Regions from separate parts of the Priestia sp. FW507-14D1A genome, predicted to be linked through region 1. Evidence: predicted binding sites of a transcription regulator. Region 1 holds the regulator's gene; each other region holds the start of a gene.
The links. Region 1 encodes Rex, which represses fermentation and respiration genes when NADH is low (regulators of the CRP and FNR family bind a similar motif). Its sites were predicted from a motif close to TTGTGAAATATTTCACAA; they were not measured.

Region 1 (3,286 bases):
TCGTAGCCGCATTCGATTTCAGGTTTGCGGTTCGCATCTTTATCTTGCACTACAAAATTAAAAAATTGCAGCAGCAATATAAAAATCAAGATGATTCATCTAAATAAAAAAACCACTGTTTCAGTGGTTTTTTTACATACTAACATCTTCTCTTTCTTGCTCTGCCCTTGCCTTTAACACTTTGCGATACGAAATGCGGGAAATAATGATGCTGATTTCATACAAAATTAAGAGCGGCACTGTCACCATCATGTGCGAGAGCAATTCTGGTGGTGTAATAAGTGCGGCAATAACTAGCAGTACGAAATAGGCATACTTTCGAATTTGAGATAAAAACATAGGCGTGATAATTCCTAATCGCGTCAAAAACATGACGACAACAGGAAGCTGAAACAACAGCCCAAAAGGCAGTGTGAGCTGCATTAAAAAAGAAAAGTATTCATTAATGCCAATCACTTGGTTTACATTCAGCTCATCAGAAACGCGCGTCATAAAATCGACGACAAATGGAAACAACACAAAATAAGAAAAAGAGACACCGCCGATAAAGAGAAAAATGGAAACAGGAATATATCCAAGCGTTACCTTACGCTCTTTTTCATATAAACCAGGACTAATAAATGCCCAAAGTTGATACAGTGCAACAGGAGCTGCAAGTACACAGCCGATAATAACAGCAAACTGCATATAAATCTTAACTGGATCTGTTAGCCTAAATGCATTCATCGTTAAATTTTTTGCCTCATCAGCATGCTGTAAATAGACAATAACCTTATCCGCTATAAAAAAGCCGCCAATTGTGGCAATCACAAAGAAAAATAAAACAATTAAAATGCGCTTTCGCAGCTCTCCTATATGATCATATATTGACATTTCTTGTTCGGTCATACTATGATCACCCTTTTACTCTTTGTCATCTACTTGACGCTGTTTATCTTTTTCACGATCTTCTGAGGCACCGCTAGCGGCATGCTTAAACTCTCTAAGCGTTTGCCCGACTGATCTTCCTAGCTCCGGTAACCGTTTCGGTCCAAAAATAAGCAGTGCTACAATCGCAATAATAATCCAACTGCCTGCTCCAATCCCCATATTCCCACTCTCCTTATTAATTTAGACTTAAGGAAATCGTAACATAGTCCGCCTTATTCAACAGGATAATTTTTCAAAAAGTAGACGAGCGACTGTAATTCTACAGCAAGATCAATATGATGCAGTCGAATCTCATCCGGTACGTTTAAGCGTGCAGGAGTAAAGTTTAAAATTCCTTTAATTCCGCAACTCACTAAACGATCGGTAATTTGCTGAGCAACAGTGGCTGGAACGGTTAAAATCGCTACTGAGATGTCATCACTCATATAATCTTCCAATTGGTCAAGATGATAGACGGGCACGTCGCCTACTTTTGTACCGACTTTATCTTCTATCACATCAAAAGCGCACTCAATTTTGGTGTTATTATTTTTAATAAAATTATAATTTAAAAAGGCCGTTCCCAGATTCCCTACGCCAATCAGTGCTACTTTCGTTACTTCATCTTGGTCTAACGTTTTACGGAAAAATGTAAGTAAATAATTCACATTGTAGCCGTATCCCTTTTTCCCTAATGCTCCAAAGTAAGAAAAATCCCGGCGAATAGTAGCAGAATCAACTTTCACTGCCTCACTTAACTCCGCTGACGAAACACGCTGTTTACCAGAAGCATGCAAGTTTTTTAAAAAACGATAATAAAGCGGCAATCGTTTAGCCGTTGCTTGTGGTATTTTTAATTGTTCAGTGTTCACGTTGTACCCCCTCAGTTCATGTATGTCATTACTAACATTTTCAAGTCATATTGCATTACCTTTCACAAAGCCTCAACCGCCTTGAGGTAGCGCTTCCAATTCTCTCTCTTTTCTCTTGTTTTATATATACTCCGCTTCACACCCCGACCCCTTTTGTCTATCCAGCACTACTTAAAGTCGGTAGCTAGAACGAAGTAATTAGCTCTTCAAAGGATCCGTTTGTTAGTCATGACGGGTTTTCTACATCCATCATATATAAGTTCAGAGATGCACTTATCTCTTATTTTAACATAGTATCCTGTATAAAATGTGCAGGTAAAATCATTTTATTTCATGAATCAAAACATTCGCTTCATCATTTGTCCTTGTCTCTCTACAAATTACAAACGCTTGTAGGAAGAACTTGTAGTTGAAAATATGTTAAAATACACTATGGATATACTACTAGAGGTGAAAAAATGATTATTCTACAATTGAACGGTATTACAAAATACTATGGGGCAGAACCCATTTTATCGAATATAAAGTTAGAAGTACAATCAAAAGACCGCATTGCCCTAGTGGGACGAAACGGTGCTGGTAAATCAACTTTATTAAAAATTATTGCTGAGCAGCTTTCTTATGACAGCGGAGAAATTATTAAACCTAAAGGTGTTTCCATTGATTATATGGGACAAGATACAGTTCTTGAGTCAACACTCTCCATATGGGAAGAAATGATGACGGTCTTTGCTCCGTTAAAGAAGATGGAAAAAGAATTACGTACGCTTGAAACGAAGATGGGCGATCCAGACATTTTTAATGATTCAGTTCAATACGAAAAACTAACCAAAGAGTACGATCAGCTTCAAGTAACGTTCAAAGATTCAGGCGGCTATCAATATGAAGCGGATACACGATCTATTCTTCACGGTTTCCGTTTCTCAAACTTTGACTATAGCACCCCTATTTCCTCCTTGAGCGGTGGACAAAAAACGCGCTTGGCTCTTGCAAAACTGCTTTTAACAAAGCCAGACTTGCTTATTCTGGATGAGCCTACCAACCACTTAGATATTGAAACTTTAGCATGGCTGGAACAGTTTCTGCAAGGGTATGAAGGAGCTATTTTAATTGTTTCACACGATCGTTACTTCCTTGATAAGGTCGTAAATCAAGTGTATGAAGTCACACAAAAAACAACGGTCAAGTACACGGGCAACTACTCTAAATACCTTGTACAAAAAGCAGAGCGATATGAAAAAGAGTTGCGTCAGTACGAAAAACAGCAAGATGAAGTCGCAAAACTGAATGATTTTATTCAGCGAAACATCGCCCGCGCATCGACTACAAAACGTGCGCAAAGCAGACGTAAGCAGCTCGATCGAATGGAGTTAATAAATCGACCTAACGACGGCGAAAAATCGGCTAGTTTTTCGTTTGAAATTGAGCGTCAAAGCGGAAATGAAGTCTTAAATCTCGAAAACGTGTCTATCGGATATGATGAAAACAAATACGTCGTCCAAGAC
Region 2 (3,286 bases), on a different contig from region 1:
TAGAAGGGTCTCGTCCATGGACGTTTAATCAAACGCTGCGTGTAATAAATGAACAATACTCCAAAGAGCAAAAGCATGCGTTGGGCAACGTCATTTTGCTAAAAGCAGAAGGAAATGCGGTTGAAAAAAAGATTAAACAAGCTGAACAGGCAGGAGCAAAAGCCGTTATTTTATATAGTCCGACTGAAAAAAGCATAATCGGTAAACTAAAAGAGTCAGTAAATATTCCAGTGATATGGGTAAGTAAAAAAAGCGGTGATACCATTAATCAACACATTCAGTCTCAACAGCCATACTTACGCACTGGCAAGCAAGTGGTTCAAGACTTGCTTACATCTTTCAGTTCAAGAGGGCCTGTAACGACTACTTGGGGAATCAAGCCGGACGTCGTCGCACCTGGTTACTTCATTAATAGTACAGTTCCCGGGGGATATGAACGCATGCATGGCACAAGTATGGCTGCGCCCCATGTAGCTGGAGCGTGTGCTCTTATTTTACAAGCTCACCCGAACTGGTCTCCTGAACAAGTCAAAGCTTCATTGATGAACACAAGTAAAGTAATGCAGCAGCTAAACGGTCAAACGTATCGCGTATATGAACAAGGAGCCGGGAGAATTCAAATAGCAAAAGCTGTCACAGCAGACTCTTTATTTTATCCATCTTCTTTATCTTTCGGTATTTTTACGCGCCCATCAAAGAAAGTCTTATCATTTAAAATTGATAACCAGTCTGATAAAGCAAAAACGTATCGCTTAAACGTTCCGAAAAGGGATGAAGGAGTGAACTGGGATGTTCCATTACCCGTCACGGTGCAGCCACATCAGACAAAAGAAATAGCTGTCACTTTATCGGTGCAGCCCCGTTTTAAAAATAAAGGTATATATGACGGATATTTGGAAATAAATGATTCACGTGAAACATTTTCGCTTCCTTATATGTACATGGTTAGCATTCCAGATTATCCTCGTGTCATGGGATTGCAAGTAGCAGCGGAAAAAGAGAAAAATACGTATAGCTATGAACTGTTTTTGCCTGAAGGAGCAGATGAGTTAGGCGTTGCTCTTTTTGATAAGCAGTCTTTACAGTTTATATCGTATTTAGATGTTGACGTTGATGTAGAAAGAGGCATGAGAAAACGAAAAATAACGATCGATGAATCGCTTGTACCGGGGTCGTACCAAATATTTGCATTTGTGAAAAAGCATAGACAAGAGCAGGTTGTACACAGTACAATAACGATTGAATGAACCTCTTTAAATGTTTTCATTTGAAGAGGTTTTATGTGTGGCAGAAATGTGAACAATAAGAAGAGATTGTGAAGTTTTTAGCTTAAACACATTGACATTAAATATACGCTATTGTATGCTTACAGGGAATATAAATGATAAGGTTTTCAACCTGTGAAAACCGTTGATATTTCTGCGTATTTTATTAGCTGTTTTTACCTTTTTTAGCAATTTTTTTTGCCTTTCTATCATATATTGAGCTATAAAAACGATAGAGAATTCGGAAAAAAGAAAATTTTGCAAAAGGGGTATGAGCTTATGAAAGATCGCAACCGTCATCCTTTGCAAGCGATGGCATTAGTGTCAATCATTCTATCACAGTTAGCAGGTTCAGTCTTAATTGGCTTATTCTCTGGGAGATGGGCTGATCAATGGCTTGATACCGAACCACTATTTTTGATTTTAGGCCTTCTTTCAGGGCTAGCAGCAGGTGTTTTTATGATGCTGCGGACAGTCCACCATTTTTTTTCAGGAGATTAATAATTCATGCAGGATTTGCAGCACGTTTTTCCAAGACTTCGTTCATACATATTGTATTTGTTAGCATTATACGTTCTCGGCTGGGGATTTACAAGTTATAAGGCTGTTTTTGCAGGTTTAATTTTAGGAACCGCCCTGAGTTTGTATAATTTGTGGAACTTGGTAAGAAAGTTTGAGCAGTTTGGACAGGCGTTGGATGAGGGGAAAAAGCCCCGTTCAATTGGGACTGTTGTAAGATTTGCAACAGCTGCTCTCGCAGTTGTGATTACCATCTCTTATCCAAAAACCTTTCATATTATTAGTGTAGTTGTGGGATTAATGACGTATTATGTTGTCATTATCATAGATTTAGTTGTTCAAAATATGCGTAGAAGATAGAAAGAGAGGTGAACACAGTTGGGTCATGAATCACCAACTATAGAGTTTCTAGGCCTTACTTTTAGTCAAAGTAACTTGCTTATGGTTACCGTAGCTTCTGTTATTGTATTCTTAATTGCAGTTTTATGTACTCGTACTCTTGCTATGAAGCCAAGCGGTGCACAAAACTTTATTGAATGGGTCTTAGATTTTGTTAAAGGACTCGTTAATAGCAATATGGATTGGAAAACAGGTGGCCGCTTTTTGACGCTAGGTGTAACTTTACTTATGTACATTTTTGTGTCAAATATGTTGGGTCTTCCATTTGCCATCGTGATTGACCATAACTTATGGTGGAAATCGCCAACCGCTGATCCAGCAATTACGCTGACGTTAGCCGTTATGGTAGTTGTACTATCACATTATTATGGTATTAAAATGCGAGGTTTCTCTGCATACACGAAAGATTACTTCAAGCCAATGGCATTTTTATTCCCGCTTAAGATTATCGAGGAGTTTGCCAATACGTTAACGCTTGGCCTTCGTCTTTACGGTAATATTTATGCTGGGGAAATTTTGTTAAGCTTGCTAGCTGGTTTAGCAACAACAGGCTTCTTAGGTACAATTGGAGCTGCTATTCCAATGCTTTTATGGCAAGGATTTAGTATTTTTGTAGGCGCAATTCAGGCCTTCATTTTCACAATGTTAACGATGGTTTATTTATCTCACAAAGTGAGTAGCGACCATTAATTTATAAAGCTTTGTTCAAGTAATACCCAATTTGGACAAAACAAAACTTTGTTAAACAAAATCATATATATTAAGGGAGGACTTTATAAAATGGGTTTAATAGCATCTGCAATTGCGATTGGTTTAGCGGCACTAGGTGCTGGTATTGGTAACGGTCTTATCGTTTCTAAGACGATTGAAGGCACAGCTCGCCAACCAGAAGCACGTGGTACATTAACTTCAATGATGTTCGTTGGGGTTGCCTTAGTTGAGGCGCTTCCAATTATCGCCGTAGTTATTGCATTCATGGTACAAGGTAAATAATAATGTGTTACATGTGGCGAAGATCATTCAAAAGAACCTTCGCCATTACTTTATGTCTTTAATAAGTAAATTATATATGTGGAGTCTCTGAAGGGAGTGAACATGGCCGT
Region 3 (3,286 bases), on a different contig from region 1:
ATAACTGCCGAACCGGCAAAATCAAGCATCCCTAACTTACTAATCCATCCACCTCCCCAAATCCAGTGGCCGGCTATAGGATAAATAAATGTAGTCATCAAAATCGCATATAAAAGATATGCGCGGAAATTAATTCGTTCTGCCACCGCTCCAGAAACGATAGAAATGACCGCAATAACAAACGCACATTGAAACAGCCAAAACGTTTCAAGCCCAATTGGAATGTCAAGGTGCGATAAATTACCTGAGAGCGCAAAACCGCTTTTACCGACAACTCCACCTAAATCATCACCGTACATTAATCCAAAACCAATTAAATAGAAACAAAGCGTTCCTATTGTAATATCAGCGAATACTTTCATAATAATATTCACGCTATTTTTGTAGCGGACAAAACCTGCCTCTAGCAAGGCAAAGCCGCCTTCCATTAACAAAATCATCGCCGCTGTTAACACGACCCACGTTGTATTTATCCCTAAACTTAGTTCATTAACACTCATATCCCAACGCCTCCACTGCTTTTTAATCGTTTTATTTCTTGTACAATAGCAGGCGAAAGCGTAATTTCACTTGTTTCTTCATTTTCCGCTTTTATTAATTCAAGAACTTCATGAAGTTCTCGCATTTGTGCTTTAAGGTGATCAATTTTTTTAAAGCGCTCCTTTACGTATACCATATACTCGACCGCTTGATGCTGACTTAAAGGACGCCCGGTAAAAAATTTACGAAACGGTGATAGTGATTGATACCAAGCTTCTTCAGCACGTTTCTTCTCTTCGTATTTACTAATTTTCGTTTTTATATCTTCTATTTCTTGTGCTTTAGCTTCTTTTAACTTCATTATAAATTCAATTAATTTTAATTGAGGCAACGTAATGACCACATTATGATAAAGTTCATCCACTATAACCATGTTATATCTCCTTACATAAGATGTTATATTCTGATTATATGTAGAACACTATAGTAAGTCAATGTAATTTTTTGAAAACTCTTTAAATAGTAAATGCGCCCTATCTTTTTACTACTTATAGAATATTAAGTTCGTATGTGTTGAAATATGACGTTATTTGTTTTATCGTAGGAAGAGGAATCATGTTAGTTCCCTATTTTAATTTTATTTACCTAGGCAATTATTCGTTTTATTTTTTATAAACTTTTATTAAACAAAGGGTTACGAGGTTCTTCACTTATTTTTTCAACGAAATGAGTTGATTTTATCTCGTATTAAAATTAAAATAGAATTATGTGCAAGATTTCACAACTTCACAATGTAGTTTGAAAGTCTAGCAGATAACTAGGAACTACATATGCAACAGTATCCAGCAAAGGAGGACTTTTCATGTCTCAATCAACTATTCAAAAATCAGCTGCAGAGGAAAATGCTGCTGTACAAACAGAAGCGGCAGTTAACAAAGGTCAAGCGGATGTGTTAGATCAATTGTTAAAGCCTGAAGTACAAGAAGCTCTTACTGTTCTTGTAGATAATTTACCAAAATTATCTGAAATGGTAACGGTGCTTACAAAAACTTACGACGTTGCGCAATCATTATTAACTGACGACGTATTAAAAGAAGATCTACTTGGTGGAGTAAAAGAATTTATCGAGCCGGTAGAAGGAACAGTAAAAGGTCTTGCAGCTACTGCAATCGAAGCAAACGATCGTGCAGAAGCAAATGCTTCTAATTCAATCGGTTTATTCGGTTTATTACGCATGCTTAAAGATCCACAAGCTCAAAAACTATTCCGCTTTGCACAAGCGTATTTAGACATTACAAACGAAAAACAAAAATAATTTTCATTAAAAAGTGTGGACGGAGGATCGACTATGTCAAAACATATTTTAATTTTAGGCGGCGGTTACGGTGGTTTATTAACTGCAATGACAGCTCGCCAACACCTAAGTGCGGATGAAGCAAAAATTACAGTAGTGAACCGTTTTGCTACTCACCAAATCATTACAGAATTACACCGTCTAGCTGTAGGCGGCGTTTCTGAACAAGCGGTAGCTTTACCACTTGATAAATTACTTAAAAACTACAACGTTGATTTAAAAATTGCAACGGTAAAAGAAATCTCACCAGATCAACGTGAAGTATCTCTTGAAGATGGTACAAAATTAAGCTACGACTACCTTGTTACAGCTTTAGGTAGTGAAACTGCTTACTTCGGTATCCCTGGTTTAGAAGAGCACAGCTTCGTTCTTAAATCAGTAAATGATGCAAACCGTTTACGTGCACACGTAGAAGCTTGTATCGCTGAATACAGCAAAACAAAAAATAAAGCTGACGGTACAATCGTAGTTGGCGGCGGCGGATTAACAGGTATCGAACTTGTTGGTGAATACGCTGACTTAATGCCAAGCCTATGTCTAAAACACGGTGTTGATCCAAAAGAAATTTCTCTATACTGTGTAGAAGCAGCTCCTACAGTTCTTCCAGGCTTCCCTGCTGAATTAGTAGAGCGCGCTCAATCAAGCTTAACAAAACGTGGCGTTACATTTGTTACTGGTACACCTGTAACAAAAATGGATGCTACAACTGTTGAACTTAAAGACGGCAGCAAAATTGAAACAAAAACAATGGTATGGACTGGCGGAGTTCAAGGTAACTCTGTAGTTGCTAACTCAGGTATCGAAGTAAACCGCGGTCGTGCACTTGTAAATGAATTCTTACAATCTACATCTCATAAAGATGTATTCCTTGCTGGTGACTCAGCGGTTGTAATGGGTCCAGAAGGTCGCCCTTACCCACCTACTGCTCAATTAGCTTGGCAAATGGGTGAAGTTGTAGGCGTGAACTTAGCAGTAGCTATTCGCGGCGGAGCAATGGAATCATTCGTTCCTGTCTTCTCTGGTACACTAGGAAGTCTTGGACGCAAAGATGCAATTGGTACAATCGGCGGAAACAAAACGCAATTAAAAGGTTTACCAGCATCACTTATGAAAGAAGCAAGTAACGTTCGTTACTTATCTCATATCAAAGGATTATTTGCATTAGCTTATTAATCCGTCTTAAAACGAAAGAGGAATTCTCCTCTTTCGTTTTTTTATTTACATAAGCCAAGAAATAAGAAGCGGCAGCGTAATCAACGATAAAATAGCACTAATAACAAAAGCAGATGCCGTTTCGTTTTCCAAGCTTTCAAACCGCAAAGCAATCATCGCTGCTACAGCAGACCCAGGAAAAGCTACCAGTAAAATAGCTTTTGTCACTTCATCTGAAGACAACCCTATCCATACTGCAATTCCGAGCATAACGATGGGTTGAACCGCTACTTTTAAGAC

Region 2: the regulator Rex is predicted to act here: its motif matches at 1,314-1,331, upstream of AC3WJG_RS16365 (AtpZ/AtpI family protein).
Region 3: the regulator Rex is predicted to act here: its motif matches at 1,247-1,264, upstream of AC3WJG_RS14915 (DUF1641 domain-containing protein).

Annotation. Positions count from the first base shown of each region.
Region 1 is NZ_JBYSWQ010000020.1:11,505-14,790, forward strand. It holds gene AC3WJG_RS26310 (YdiK family protein) at 1-107, shown strand, start outside; gene tatC (twin-arginine translocase subunit TatC) at 133-888, opposite strand; gene tatA (twin-arginine translocase TatA/TatE family subunit) at 904-1,089, opposite strand; gene AC3WJG_RS26325 (redox-sensing transcriptional repressor Rex) at 1,143-1,781, opposite strand; gene AC3WJG_RS26330 (ABC-F family ATP-binding cassette domain-containing protein) at 2,240-3,286, shown strand, end outside.
Region 2 is NZ_JBYSWQ010000004.1:143,054-146,339, forward strand. It holds gene AC3WJG_RS16360 (S8 family serine peptidase) at 1-1,247, shown strand, start outside; gene AC3WJG_RS16365 (AtpZ/AtpI family protein) at 1,545-1,766, shown strand; gene AC3WJG_RS16370 (ATP synthase subunit I) at 1,773-2,144, shown strand; gene atpB (F0F1 ATP synthase subunit A) at 2,163-2,873, shown strand; gene atpE (F0F1 ATP synthase subunit C) at 2,964-3,176, shown strand; gene AC3WJG_RS16385 (F0F1 ATP synthase subunit B) at 3,279-3,286, shown strand, end outside.
Region 3 is NZ_JBYSWQ010000003.1:259,059-262,344, forward strand. It holds gene AC3WJG_RS14905 (ammonium transporter) at 1-500, opposite strand, end outside; gene AC3WJG_RS14910 (hypothetical protein) at 497-913, opposite strand; gene AC3WJG_RS14915 (DUF1641 domain-containing protein) at 1,343-1,795, shown strand; gene AC3WJG_RS14920 (NAD(P)/FAD-dependent oxidoreductase) at 1,829-3,007, shown strand; gene AC3WJG_RS14925 (AEC family transporter) at 3,053-3,286, opposite strand, start outside.